DNA from 3 places in the Marisediminicola sp. LYQ85 genome. Region 2 is predicted to be linked to each of the others. Evidence: predicted binding sites of a transcription regulator. Region 2 holds the regulator's gene; each other region holds the start of a gene.

Region 1 (4,209 bases), 460 kb from region 2:
CAGCGCGCCTCGAGGTTCTCACCGTCGGCCGGGGCGGGGGTGCCGGACACCCAGCGCAGGCGGAACGTGAGATCTAGGTACTGGCTCTCGTCGCCGTTCGGGTAGACGATCGGCTCGGTCACGCCGATGCGCGCGAGCCGCTCGGGCACGGCGACGACGTCGGCCTCCTCGAGGGTTTCGCGCGCGGCGGCGACGGCCGGTTGCTCGCCGGGGTCGATGATGCCGGTGACCGGGGTCCAGGCTCCCGTGTCGGAGCGACGCACGAGCAGCACCTCGTCGCCGCGGATCACGACGGCCGTGACACCGCTGAGCCACAGTGGCGCGGTCCCGATCTTCTCGCGGAGTGCCAGGACGAAGTCGGGGGTGGCCATGAGAAAAACTGTAGCGCCGCGCGAACGCAGGGCGCGTCGAAGAGTGGTCTCGGAGCCTGTCGGAGGGCTACACGAGCAACTGGTGCTTCGCGAGATCCTTGTAGAGCGGTGTTGAGACGACGAGCTCCGAGTGCGTGCCCACCCCCACGACACGACCGTGGTCGAGCACGACGATCTGGTCGGAGTCGACGACCGTCGAGAGTCGATGGGCGATCACGATGAGCGTGCGGTTCTCGGCGACCGCGTCGATCGCCTCGCGCAGCATCTGCTCGTTGAGTCCGTCGAGTGACGACGTCGACTCGTCGAGGAGCAGGATGGGCGGGGCCGCGAGAAGCGTGCGGGCGATCGCGAGACGCTGGCGCTCGCCACCCGAGAGCATCACGCCGTCTTCGCCGACGGGTGCGTCGAGTCCGAGCTCGTTGCGGTCGAGCACCTCGGTGAGGTTGACGTCGCGCAGCACGCGCACGCAGTCGTCGTCCGACGCGTCGGGTGCGCCGAGCTTGAGGTTCTCACGGATGGTGCCCGCGAGCACGGGGGCGTCTTGCTCCACGTAGCCGATCTGGGCGCGCAGCTCGGAGCGGTCGAGTGCACGGAGATCGGTGCCCCCGAGCCTGATGACGCCGGAACTCGGGTCGTAGAACCTCTCGATGAGCGCGAGGATCGTGCTCTTGCCCGCGCCGGAGGGGCCGACGAGCGCCGTGCGCTTGCCTCGGGGTGCGGTGAACGAGACGCCGTGCAGCACGGTGCGGTCGCGGGTCGGGGGAAGATCCGCGGCCGGTGCGGTGGGTGTGGTCGGGGCCGGGGGTGCGGCGGAGGTCGCATCCGCGGTGCGGGGGGACGAGACATCCGTTCCCTGCGGGGCACCGGCCGCCGAGTCGGTCGGGGCGGCGCTCGCCGCATCGGTTTCGGGTGCGAGCTCGGTGTAGGTGAACTCGACGTTCTCGAACGCGAGCGCGTCGTCGGAGTCGACCGCGGGGGAGGCGCTGCGGGCGATCGCGGCGTCGCCCTCCGTCTCGCTTGGCAGGGCGATGATCTCCTGGATGCGGCCCAGGGCGCCGAGGGCCGAGTTGACCGATGTGATGGCGCCGAACGCCTGACCGAGCGGGCCGATCATGAGGAAGAGGAACAGGATGAATGCGACCAGGTCGGCGACCGTGATGTCGCCGTTCGCGACGCGGAACCCGCCGACCCCGAGCACGACGAGGAACGACACCTGCAGGGCGATGCCGGCGATCGGCACGACGAGAGCGGAGATTCTCGCGACACTGATTCCCATGCGCCACGCGCCCTCGGCGTGCTTCTCCACTTCGGCGATCTCGCGGGCGGCGGCGTTCGACGCGCGGATGGTGCGCACCGCGCTGATCGACCGCTCGACGGCTGCCGCGAGGTCGCCGACCTTCTCTTGAGCTTTGCGGCTCGCGACACGGATGCGGGCACTCAGCGTCACGACCGTGATGACCGACGCGGCGATCACGAGCACGGTGAGGCCGAGGAGGATCGGGTCGAGGATCGCCATGGCGATGAGAGCCCCGACGAACGTGAGCGACCCACCGATGGCCTCGACGAGGCCCTGGGTGAGAACGGCGCGCAAGAGCGTCGTGTCGGAGCCGACCCTCGACACAAGGTCGCCGGTGCGGCGCACGTCGAACTCGCTGATGGGCAGGTTGAGCATGCGAGACACGAGCCGGCGACGGCTCGACAGCACCACGCCCTCGCCCGTGCGCTGCAACAGGTAGTGCTGGAAACCGCTGATGAGACCGGATGCGACGACGAGCGCCACGAGCAACCACACGATGAGCTGCAGGGAGTCACCAGCCTCCACGATCGTGATCACCTGGCTCACGAGGAGCGGTTGCGCGAGCGACGCCGCGGCGCCCAGCACGCTCAGGATGATCACGAAGGCGAGCACGCGGCGATGCTCGAAGAGGTAGGGCAGCAGTTGCGAGAACGTCGCGCGCGGGCCCGAATCGGCCTGGGGGCGACCGAAGAGGGAGCGACGCGGGCGAGGCGGGTTCTGCTGGGAAGTCATCGAAGCTCTCTGGGGATCGTGCCCGGTGCGCGGCGGTGGGTGCGTGGTGTCGGCTGCGTGGTGGTGGACTGGGCGATGCAGTGGCAGGCAGGGCTGGACGGCTCGGAGGCGACCGGCTCCGGGCTGGCCGGCTCGGGCCGGGTCGGCATCACCCAGGCGCGCCGGTGCCAGCGTATCGGCGCGGGGTGCGCCCTCGTGGTGAGTTCGCTGAGGGCGAGAGGCGGGTCGAGTACTCGTCCTCGCGAAAGACTCCTCCTCCCCGCCCCCTGTGGAGAACCCACTCTCCGCAGACGGTTCGTTCTTCTTTCGAACACCCGTTCGATTCGGGAGAATTGATGCATGCCCACCCTCTCCGCCGCTCTCCTCGATCGGGCCGCTGTGGTCGCCGATCTCGGCGGCACGGCGGAGTCGATCGCAGCCCTCGACCACGCTGATCTGACGGCGGCCGTCGAGTCCGTCGCGGCGCTGCAGCACAACGTCGACCAGTTCGCCGCTCTGATCGCGGGGGAGGTCGCGCACCGGTCGCGCCCTGAACTCGGTCACCAGGGACTCGCCCAAAAGGCGGGTTTCGTGAGCCCGGTCGCGATGATCCAGCGTGTGGCGCACGTGAGCCGCGCCGAAGCCACCCGCCTGGTCGAGACCGGATCTTTGCTCGCCGAAGCCGCGTCCGCGGGCGCGCAGCCAGTGGGGGGCCACGACGGTTCCGCCCCACCGTCGTGGCGCGACGCTCTCGCCGCGGCCGTGACGTCAGGTGCCCTCTCGCTCGATGCGATGGATGCGATCCGGCGGGTGTTCTCCGAGATCACCGGCGTCGACGAGATCGTGCTCGAGGACGCTGCAGACGACCTCATCGCCGCGGGACCGGGTCTGACCCCGGAACAGCTCTGGCGCCGTGCGAGGCAGGTGCGTGATCTCCTCGATGCTGACGGGATCGAGCGTCGGGAGAAACAGCACCGCGACCTGAGGACGGTGCGCACCTGGTGGGACGCCACGACCGGAATGCACTGCGGGTCGTGGCGGCTCGCCCCCGAAGACGGGGCTCTGGTTGCGGACGCGTTCGCTCAGATCCTGTCACCGCGGCGGGGTGGTCCCCGCTTCGTCGACCCGGCCGCGCGTGCGACCGCGGAGGAGCTGCTGAACGATGGCCGCACCGACGAGCAGGTCAGTGCCGACGCGTTCGTCGACCTGGTGCGCCTCGCGGTCGATGCGGATCCGGGAACCCTGTTCGGCGGGCGCCGCCCGGCCGTGCGGATCGTGGTGACCGCGGACCGGCTCGAGGGCAGGACAGGTCCAGGGTTCCTCGAGGGCCGCACCGACACCGTGTCGGCTCCGACGATCGAACGGGCGATCTGCAACACCGGAGTCATCAGTGTCGGCTTCGACCGCGACGGCCAGTGCGTGAACGTCGGACGGGACCGGCGCCTGTTCACCGAACGGCAACGCATCGGGTTGACCGTCAGAGACGGCGGATGCCGGTTCCCCGGGTGCGAGAGACCTCCGTCGTATTGCGAGGCCCACCACATCAACCCGTGGGCTGGTGCCGAGGGCCGCACCGACATCGCCGACGGCATCCTGCTGTGTCGGAGGCATCATCTGCTGATCCATGACAACCGGTGGCAGGTGCACCGAGACCGAGCCGACTACTTCCTACGACCACCACCGGACGTCGATCCGGGGCGGGTGTTCATTCCGATGCCGTCCCGGAGCCCGGTCGCCCATGAGATCGCGATGTAGCGATGTGACGACGCAACCCGGCCCGAACCGACCCGGACCCTCAGCTCACGTTCGAGGTGTACTCGAGGTCCCGCG
Region 2 (4,209 bases):
TCGTCGACTCCCCCGAAGAGAACGAAGTTGCCCCAGCTGCGCCACGGGGTGAACCCGAGGGCCGCGAGCTCGATGAGCAACCGATCACGCTGGGTGCGGATGTCGTCGACCATCGCGAGCATCTCCGGGGCGTGCTCGAGCGCCGCGAGCGCGGCCGCTTGCGTGAGGGCGGAGAGGTGGTAGGGCAACCTCACGAGCCGGAGCGCGTCGGTCACAGCGGGGTCGGCCGCGAGGTAGCCGACGCGCGCACCGGCGAAAGCGAACGCCTTGCTCATGGTGCGCGACACGATGAGCCGCTCGCGGCCGGGCAGAAGTGTGAGCGCCGACGGCTCGCCCTCGGGCGAGAACTCGGAGTAGGCCTCGTCGACGACGACCATGCCCCGCGCCGCGGAATACGCCGCCTCGATCGTTTCGATCGACACGGGCGTTCCGGTCGGGTTGTTGGGTGAGCACAGGAAGACGACGTCGGGGTCGGTGCGCTCGATCCACTCGACGACCGTCGCCGGCGACATCTCGAAGTCGGCGTCTCGCTCGCCCGACACCCAGCGGGTGCCCGTGCCCGAGGCGATGATCGAGTGCATCGAGTACGTCGGAGGGAAGCCGAGCACGGAGCGGCCCGGTCCACCGAACGCCTGCATGATCTGCTGGAGGACCTCGTTCGACCCGTTGGCCGCCCAGATGTTCTCTGCGGTCAGATCGTGACCGAGGTAGTCGGCCAGCGCCGTGCGCAATGCGACGAACTCGCGATCGGGGTAGCGGTTGATAGACAGGATTGCCGCAGCGATCGAACTGATGATGCCGTGGGCGACCGACTCCGGGATCGGGTGGGTGTTCTCGTTGACGTTGAGAGCGATCGGCACTCGGGACTCGGGCGCACCGTACGGGGTGAGGCCGCGGAGGTCATCGCGGATGGGGAGGTCGTTGAGCGAAGTCACCGATCAAGACTAGGGCTGTCGATGCCCCACGACTGATGCCCCTCGACTATCGAGCGTAGGCGGCGGGAACCGCGAGCTTCTGCCCCGGCTGAACGTCGGCCGAGTCGAGCTGGTTGAAGTGCACGAGGTCGGACACCACCTCGCGGGGGTCCGCCTCGGGCGCGAGCCCGACGGCGAGCTCCCACAGTGACTCGCCGCTCTCGACCTGCACGAAGACCACGTCGGCTCCGTCTTCGTTCGACGCCGTCGCCATTCCGCCGTTGAGAGCGAATGCTCCCGCGGCGAGCACGATCGGTGCCGCGACGAGAGCCGTGAACACCGCGCGACCGCGCCTCGTGAGACGGAGTCTGCGTTGCGGCACGCGCCCCGACCGTGCCTGTGCGGACGATGCAGACGATGCAGACGATGCAGACGATGCGGACGATGCGGAGGGAGCAATACCAGTCGCTGCGCTCATGGTTCTTGCCTTTCAGGTCGGGGTATCACTCGCGGGTCGTGTTCTCGGAGGTGCTGCTCGTGATGGTGGGCGGGTGTCGCACCCGACACTCGGCCGGGAGAGCCGGATGCGAACCCGTGTTCCGAACATATCTTCGAATACTCGCCAAATCAAGCCGATATTCGAAAGTGTGGTAACAAATTAGCGCAACACGCTCGAATAGACGTTTGGAAAGCGACCGCCGAATGGATACAGTTTCGATTGTCTGAAGACAGACCATCAGGAGCCACCGACATTCGCCGTTCTCGCGGCGCACGAGGTGCACATCGAGGGGAACGACGTGGTCGACACCGAGCAGGGATCACCGCAAGCGGACAAGCCGTCGACCCGGCGCCGCAAGAGTCTGAGCGACAAGCAGCTCGCGATCCTCGACGTGATCTCCCGATCGGTCTCGAGCCGGGGCTACCCGCCGAGCATGCGCGAGATCGGCGATGCGGTGGGGCTCGCTTCGCTCTCGAGCGTCACCCATCAGCTCAATCAGCTCGAGCTCAGCGGCTACTTGCGCCGCGACCCCAATCGACCGCGCGCACTCGAGATCCTCATCGACCTGCAACGCCCCGACGTCCCCGTCGTCTCCGACGCGCCGACCCCCGTCGGAGACGCCGCGATGGTCCCCCTCGTCGGTCGCATCGCGGCGGGAGTGCCGATCCTCGCCGACCAGCAGGTCGACGAGGTCTTCCCCCTCCCCCGCCAGCTCGTCGGCAAAGGCGACCTGTTCATGGTGAAGGTCGTCGGAGACTCGATGGTCGACGCCGCGATCTGCGACGGGGACTGGATCGTCGTCCGCCAGCAGAAGACCGCGGAGAACGGCGACATCGTCGCCGCGATGCTCGACGACGAAGCGACCGTCAAGGTGTTCCAGCAGCGCGACGGCCACACCTGGTTGCTCCCGCGCAACTCGGCCTTCGCGCCGATCCTCGGTGACTACGCCGAAGTGCTCGGCAAGGTCGTCGCGGTGCTGCGCTCGGTCTGAGCGGTGAACTGCTCCACCTGAGCCTCGACCTCCTCCGAGACGAGCACGTGGATCCGCGTGCCGTTCTCGTCGTAGCGGGTGTCGAGAACGACGCCGTTGTCATGCAAGCGCGTGACGACGTCCCCCCGATCGAAGGGGATGAGCAGATCGAGCTCGACCGACGGCGACGGGATCGCTTCGGCGATGCGCTCGAGCAGCTCCTCGACGCCTTCGCCCGTCCGCGCAGACACGAACACCGCACTCGGCTCGAGACCGCGCAAGACGAGGCGCTGATCGTCGTCGACGAGATCTGCCTTGTTGAAGACGACAATCTCGGGCAGGTGGCGAGCATCGACGTCGCCGATCACATCGCGCACCGTCGCGAGTTGACTCCCGGGATCCGGATGCGATCCATCGACGACGTGCACGATGACGTCGGCGTCCGCGACCTCCTCGAGGGTCGACCGGAAGGCCTCGACGAGCTGGTGCGGGAGGTTGCGCACGAATCCGACGGTGTCGGTGAGGGTGTACGCCTGACCCTCGGCCGTCACGTTCTTGCGCACGGCCGTGTCGAGAGTCGCGAAGAGCGCGTTCTCCACGAGAGCGCCCGCCCGCGTCACCCTGTTGAGCAGCGACGACTTGCCGGCGTTCGTGTATCCGGCGATCGCGACAGACGGCACGTCGTTGCGCACCCGGTTCGCGCGCTTCGCCTCGCGGGACGGCGCGAAGCCGGCGATCTGCTTGCGCAGCTTCGCCATCCGCGTGTGGATGCGGCGGCGATCGAGCTCGATCTTGGTCTCACCCGGACCGCGCGAACCCATGCCGTTTCCGGCACCGACCTGGCCACCGGCCTGACGCGACATGGACTCACCCCACCCGCGCAACCGCGGCAGCAGGTACTCGAGCTGAGCGAGTTCGACTTGCGCCTTGCCCTCACGGCTCTTCGCGTGCTGGCTGAAGATGTCGAGGATGACCGCGGTACGGTCGATGACCTTGACCTTCACGACGTCTTCGAGCGCGCGACGCTGGCTCGGAGCCAGCTCGCCGTCGACGATGACGGTGTCTGCCCCGGTCGCCGCGACGACATCCCGCAGCTCGACCGCCTTGCCCTTACCGAAGTAGGTGCTCGGGTCGGGGTGAGGACGCTTCTGGAGGAGACCGTCGAGCACGACGGCTCCGGCCGTCTCGGCGAGAGCGAACATCTCGCGCATCGAGTTCTCGGCCTCGACGACGCCGCCCTGCGAGTAGATGCCGATGAGCACGACGCGCTCGATGCGCAACTGGCGATACTCGACCTCGGTGACGTCGTCGAGTTCGGTCGAGAGGCCCGCGACACGGCGCAGCGCCTGGCGATCCTCCCTATCGAACTGGTCGCCGTCGTGGTCGTCATCTGTCGTCGCCGACGCTCCGGTCTGCTGGAGGGCTTGCGCGCTACCGCTCCCGAACAGGCTGAGACCGGCCGGTCGCGAGGACGAGTTGGCGAGTACGCGGGCGATGACGTCGTCGTCTCGCTCGGAAGGGTGTACTTCAGTCATTGGGTTAACCTTAGCTCTTCGTATTTGGGTAGGTTTTCGGGATGACTAACGAGCACTACTTCTCGGCGAATCCCGAGAGTGAGCTTGCTCTCCGTCGCATCCGGGTGACCATCGACGGCACCCCGCACGACGTGTCGACCGCGGGGGGCATCTTCAGCCCCGACCGCATCGATGCGGGAACATCCGTCTTGCTCGCGAACGTGCCGCCGGCTCCGCCGGGAGGCAACCTCCTCGATCTGGGATGCGGATGGGGTCCGATCTCCTACACGTTGGCTCTGCAATCTCCGCGGG
Region 3 (4,209 bases), 290 kb from region 2:
CGGTGCGGTCGGGGCACCCGCCCGTGTCGACGCACTCGTCGCTCCCGACGATGAGCATGTCGAAGCCGCCCTCGAACGCACCGAGACCCACGACGGGTGCTGCGGCATCCTCCCCGGGGAGGGCGACCGTTTCGACATTGCCCGCGAGCCTCGCGGCGGTGATCGCGGTGACGGAGACCGTCGCGACGAGGAGCACGGCAGCTGCCATGGCGATGACCCGGACGACGGCCGACGCGCCTCGAGACGTGCGCAACATGCCGTGTCTGGCGATCGGCGCGGCACGGTCGGGCGTCGGAGCTGGAGGAGTGGTGCGAGTCACAGGCGTCCCTCGGGTCGTCGAGTCGGTCGGGCCTCGCCCGCCGATCGCGCCGGGGCACGTGTCTCCCGCCGCGCGGTCACCCTATCGACAACCGGGGGCCGAGACTCACGCCGGCTCGGGCGGGTCGACGATTGCGGAGCTACCCTGGTCGGCACCGGATGGCGCGCCCGGCGCCCGCGAGAGGACCCGAGACATGGCATCGAACGTCACGACAGACGAGCGCGGCGACCTCATCTCCTCGTCTCGGATCACCGATCTGGGGCCCGGCGAGATCTTCGTGTTCGGCTCCAACGCATCGGGGCATCACGGCGGGGGAGCCGCGCGCATCGCCCACGACAGGTTCGGCGCGGTGTGGGGCGAAGGCCGAGGGCTCCACGGCGGCAGCTACGCGATCGACACCATGAGCGGGCTCGCGACCATGACAGCGCAGATCGCGGCATTCCTGACATTCGCGGCAGAGAACCCCGACCTCACCTTCCTCGTGACCGAGATCGGCTGCGGAATCGCCGGATACGCGCCAGCGGATGTCGCACCCGCGTTCTCGGGCGCCCCGAGCAACGTCGCGCTGCCGGCATCCTTCGCGCGCATCGTTCGGGGAGGGTAGGGGCACTCGTCGTCGCCCGTGTCGGTGGGCGCCGGTAGAACGGTTGCATGACCGACACGACGACCGATTTTCCGACACTGCGGCTGACCGCGATCGACACCCCCGACCCCCGCGGTCTCGCCGAGTTCTACCGCCGACTCCTCGGCTACCGCTATCGCGCGGGAGACGAGCCCCGAGAGGGCGAAGGGACCCCCGAATGGCTCGTGCTGCACGGCGACGCGGGCGAGAAGCTCGCGTTCCAAGTCTCGCCCGGTCTACCCCGAGCGCAGTGGCCCGAAGGCACCGTTCCGCAGATGATGCACCTCGACCTCACCGTGCCCGACACGGCGGCGCTCTCCCGGCAGCACGACCGCGCACTCGCCCTCGGCGCGACCGTTCTGCTCGACCGGTCGAACGACCCCGAGGAAGAGTTGTACGTCTACGCCGACCCGAGCGGACATCCGTTCTGCATCTTCGTCTCGGACCAGTAGGCGATCGAGGGGGAGCGCTGTGCGTTCGGTGCTGTGACTGCCGACAGCGCCGTCAGTGGCGAGTGAACGAGGGCACCCAGCACCGCACGCGCTCTCGATAGCGGCGGAAGTCGTCGCCGAAGCGCCGCTCGAGGTCGGTCTCCTCGAGCGGGCGGATGAGGTAGTTCCACACGAGCGACCCCGCCACCGCGTAGAGCACGACGAGCCACGACGACGCGATGAAGCCGACCGGCGACGCCCTGCGCGATCCCGGCGACAGCCATGGGGTTGCGAACGAAACGATACGGACCCACCACGACGAGGCGGTTCGCCATAGCCGCCGGAAAAGGGATGCCGCCACCGAGCGTCGGCATCGACACCGCGGCCCACAGTCCGAGCCCGCTCGCGAGCACGAGGAGGCCGACACCGACCGCCGACACGGCGGGCGCGAACTCGACGGCGAAACCCCAGCGCCGCTCCGCGACGCTGATCCCGAGCGGGCGAGGTGTGCCGAAGAGTGTGGGTGGGGCGGGCACACCCCTCCTCCCGACTGTCTTCTCCTCCCCACCCCGTGTGGAGAACCCGCTCTCCGCAGACGATTCGTTCTTCTTTCGAACACGCGTTCGATTCGGGAGAATTGATGCATGCCCACCCTCGCCGCCTCCCTCCTCGATCGGGCCGCTGTGGTCGCCGATCTCGGTGGCACGGCGAAGTCGATCGCGGCTCTCGGCCACGCTGATTTGTCGGCGGCTGTCGAGGCGGTGACCGCTTTGCGGCAGTGTGTCGATCAGTTCGCTGCCGTCATCGCGGGGGAGGTGGCGCACCGGTCGCGCCCGGAGCTCGGTCACCAGGGTTTGGCCCAACAGGCGGGTTTCGTGAGCCCTGTTGCGATGATTCAGCGGGTTGCGCACGTGAGTCGCATCGAAGCGACCCGGCTTGTCGAGACGGGCGCGCTCCTCGCCGAGGCCGAAGCCGCGGCCGAGCTCGCCGCCTCTGCGGGTTCCGCCGACCACACCGCACCGGTGCCGGGAGAGCGCTGGCGCGAGGTTCTCGCGGCAGCCGTGCGGGAGGGAACCCTGTCGCTCGATGCTGTCGACGCGATCCGGCGGGTGTTCTCCGACATCACCCATGTCGACGACGGTGTTCTTCGCGCTGCGGCGGCAGAACTCGTCTTGGCCGCTGCCGGGTTGACTCCGGACCAGGTCCACCGCCGTGCGAGGCAGGTGCGTGATCTCCTCGATGCTGACGGGATCGAGCGTCGGGAGAAACAGCACCGCGACCTGCGGACCGTGCGCACCTGGTGGGACGCCACCACTGGAATGCATTGCGGGTCGTGGCGGCTCGCTCCGGAGGATGGTGCTCTCGTCGCCGAGGCGTTTGCGCAGATCCTGTCACCGCGGCGGGGTGGTCCCCGGTTCGTCGCCCCGGCCGCGCGTGCGACCGCGGAGGAGCTGCTGAACGATGGCCGCACCGACGAGCAGGTCAGTGCCGACGCGTTCGTCGACCTCGTGAGACTCGCCGTCGACGCAGACCCGGGCACCCTGTTCGGCGGGCGCCGCCCGGCCGTGCGGATCGCGGTGACCGCGGACCGGCTCGAGAACCGCACCGGCCCCGGGTTCCTCGAGGGAACCTCCGACACCGTGTCTGCTCCGACGATCGAACGGTCGATCTGCAACACCGGAGTCATCAGCGTCGGCTTCGACCGCGACGGCCAGTGCGTGAACGTCGGACGGGACCGGCGCCTGTTCACGGAACGGCAACGCATCGGGTTGACGGTCAGAGACGGCGGATGCCGGTTCCCCGGGTGTGAACGTCCGCCGTCGTATTGCGAGGCCCACCACATCAACCCGTGGGCTGGTGTCGAGGGCCGCACCGACATCGCCGACGGCATCCTGCTGTGTCGGAGGCATCATCTGCTGATTCACGACAACCGGTGGCAAGTGCACCGAGACCGAGCCGACTACTTCCTACGACCACCACCGGACGTCGATCCGGGGCGGGTGTTCATTCCGATGCCGTCCCGGAGCCCGGTCACCCAGGAGATCGCCGTGTGAATCGAGGCAGCGAAATCTTGCTCAGCCAACCGGTTTCGACGACGCCGGTTCATCGCCGTCCTCCTTGCCAGCACTGCCAATGCCACTGCCGCTGCCACTGCCACTGCCACTGCCTTGACGCAATCGCTCTCCCACGAGTGCACTGATGCGCCGGACATCGAAGATGACCGACCCGATCGCCTCATCGGGAATCGTCGCCGGCCGGGGCCGCCGCGAGAACGCCTCCTCGAGCTCACGGATGGCATTCTCGACATTCCGCGTCGCACGCACCGAACTCGCCGTTCCCTCTGATCCGGTCGTCCCGGTCGTGTGCACCGACCTAGCCGACTCCGAATCCGCTCTGCGCTCGTCATCCCACTCCGACACCAGATCAGCCGATGCCTCGAGCACCGCCGCAAGCGGACCACGCAACTCGGAACCCAACGTGGGCGCCACCCGTGACACGTCACCACTGAGCGATTCCCCGACGTTGACCACCCTGCTCCGCAACCACCGCAGCGTCTGAAGGTCGTCGTAATCCTTCTGCGAATCGTGACGGTTCCACCGCGACCGGAGGTTCAACCGTCGGCTCTTCCGCGCTTGCACGGCGAGATCGTCAGCCTGCACGAGCTCCTCATAGAGGGCATCGGTGTGCTGCTTCCACCGCAAGTCGTCAGCGCGCCGGTCGTCAGCGAGCTGCGAGCCGATATCGCGCAGACCCGACGCCGTCTGCACCCGCAGAGCCGAGATACGTCCCGCCGACATTCTCGAATACAGCGGAGGAGCCACCAGGAGGTTCACCGC

What was found. Region 2 encodes LexA, which represses DNA repair genes until DNA is damaged. Its sites were predicted from a motif close to TCGAACANNTGTTCGA; they were not measured.
Region 1: a site for LexA is predicted at 2,707-2,722, ahead of ACLHG5_RS00210 (DUF222 domain-containing protein). Genes of this name have one in related genera too.
Region 3: a site for LexA is predicted at 1,984-1,999, ahead of ACLHG5_RS03710 (DUF222 domain-containing protein). Genes of this name have one in related genera too.

Annotation. Positions count from the first base shown of each region.
Region 1 covers NZ_JBKIWO010000001.1:45,466-49,674, forward strand. The annotation lists gene ACLHG5_RS00200 (NUDIX hydrolase) at 1-371, opposite strand, end outside; gene ACLHG5_RS00205 (ABC transporter ATP-binding protein) at 439-2,400, opposite strand; gene ACLHG5_RS00210 (DUF222 domain-containing protein) at 2,740-4,134, shown strand; gene ACLHG5_RS00215 (MFS transporter) at 4,175-4,209, opposite strand, start outside.
Region 2 covers NZ_JBKIWO010000001.1:505,688-509,896, reverse strand. The annotation lists gene ACLHG5_RS02390 (histidinol-phosphate transaminase) at 1-935, opposite strand, end outside; gene ACLHG5_RS02385 (LysM peptidoglycan-binding domain-containing protein) at 982-1,296, opposite strand; gene lexA (transcriptional repressor LexA) at 1,712-2,404, shown strand; gene hflX (GTPase HflX) at 2,356-3,918, opposite strand; gene ACLHG5_RS02370 (class I SAM-dependent methyltransferase) at 3,960-4,209, shown strand, end outside.
Region 3 covers NZ_JBKIWO010000001.1:798,046-802,254, reverse strand. The annotation lists gene ACLHG5_RS03730 (LCP family protein) at 1-319, opposite strand, end outside; gene ACLHG5_RS03725 (hypothetical protein) at 513-923, shown strand; gene ACLHG5_RS03720 (VOC family protein) at 971-1,393, shown strand; gene ACLHG5_RS03715 (hypothetical protein) at 1,446-1,592, opposite strand; gene ACLHG5_RS03710 (DUF222 domain-containing protein) at 2,017-3,426, shown strand; gene ACLHG5_RS03705 (FUSC family protein) at 3,448-4,209, opposite strand, start outside.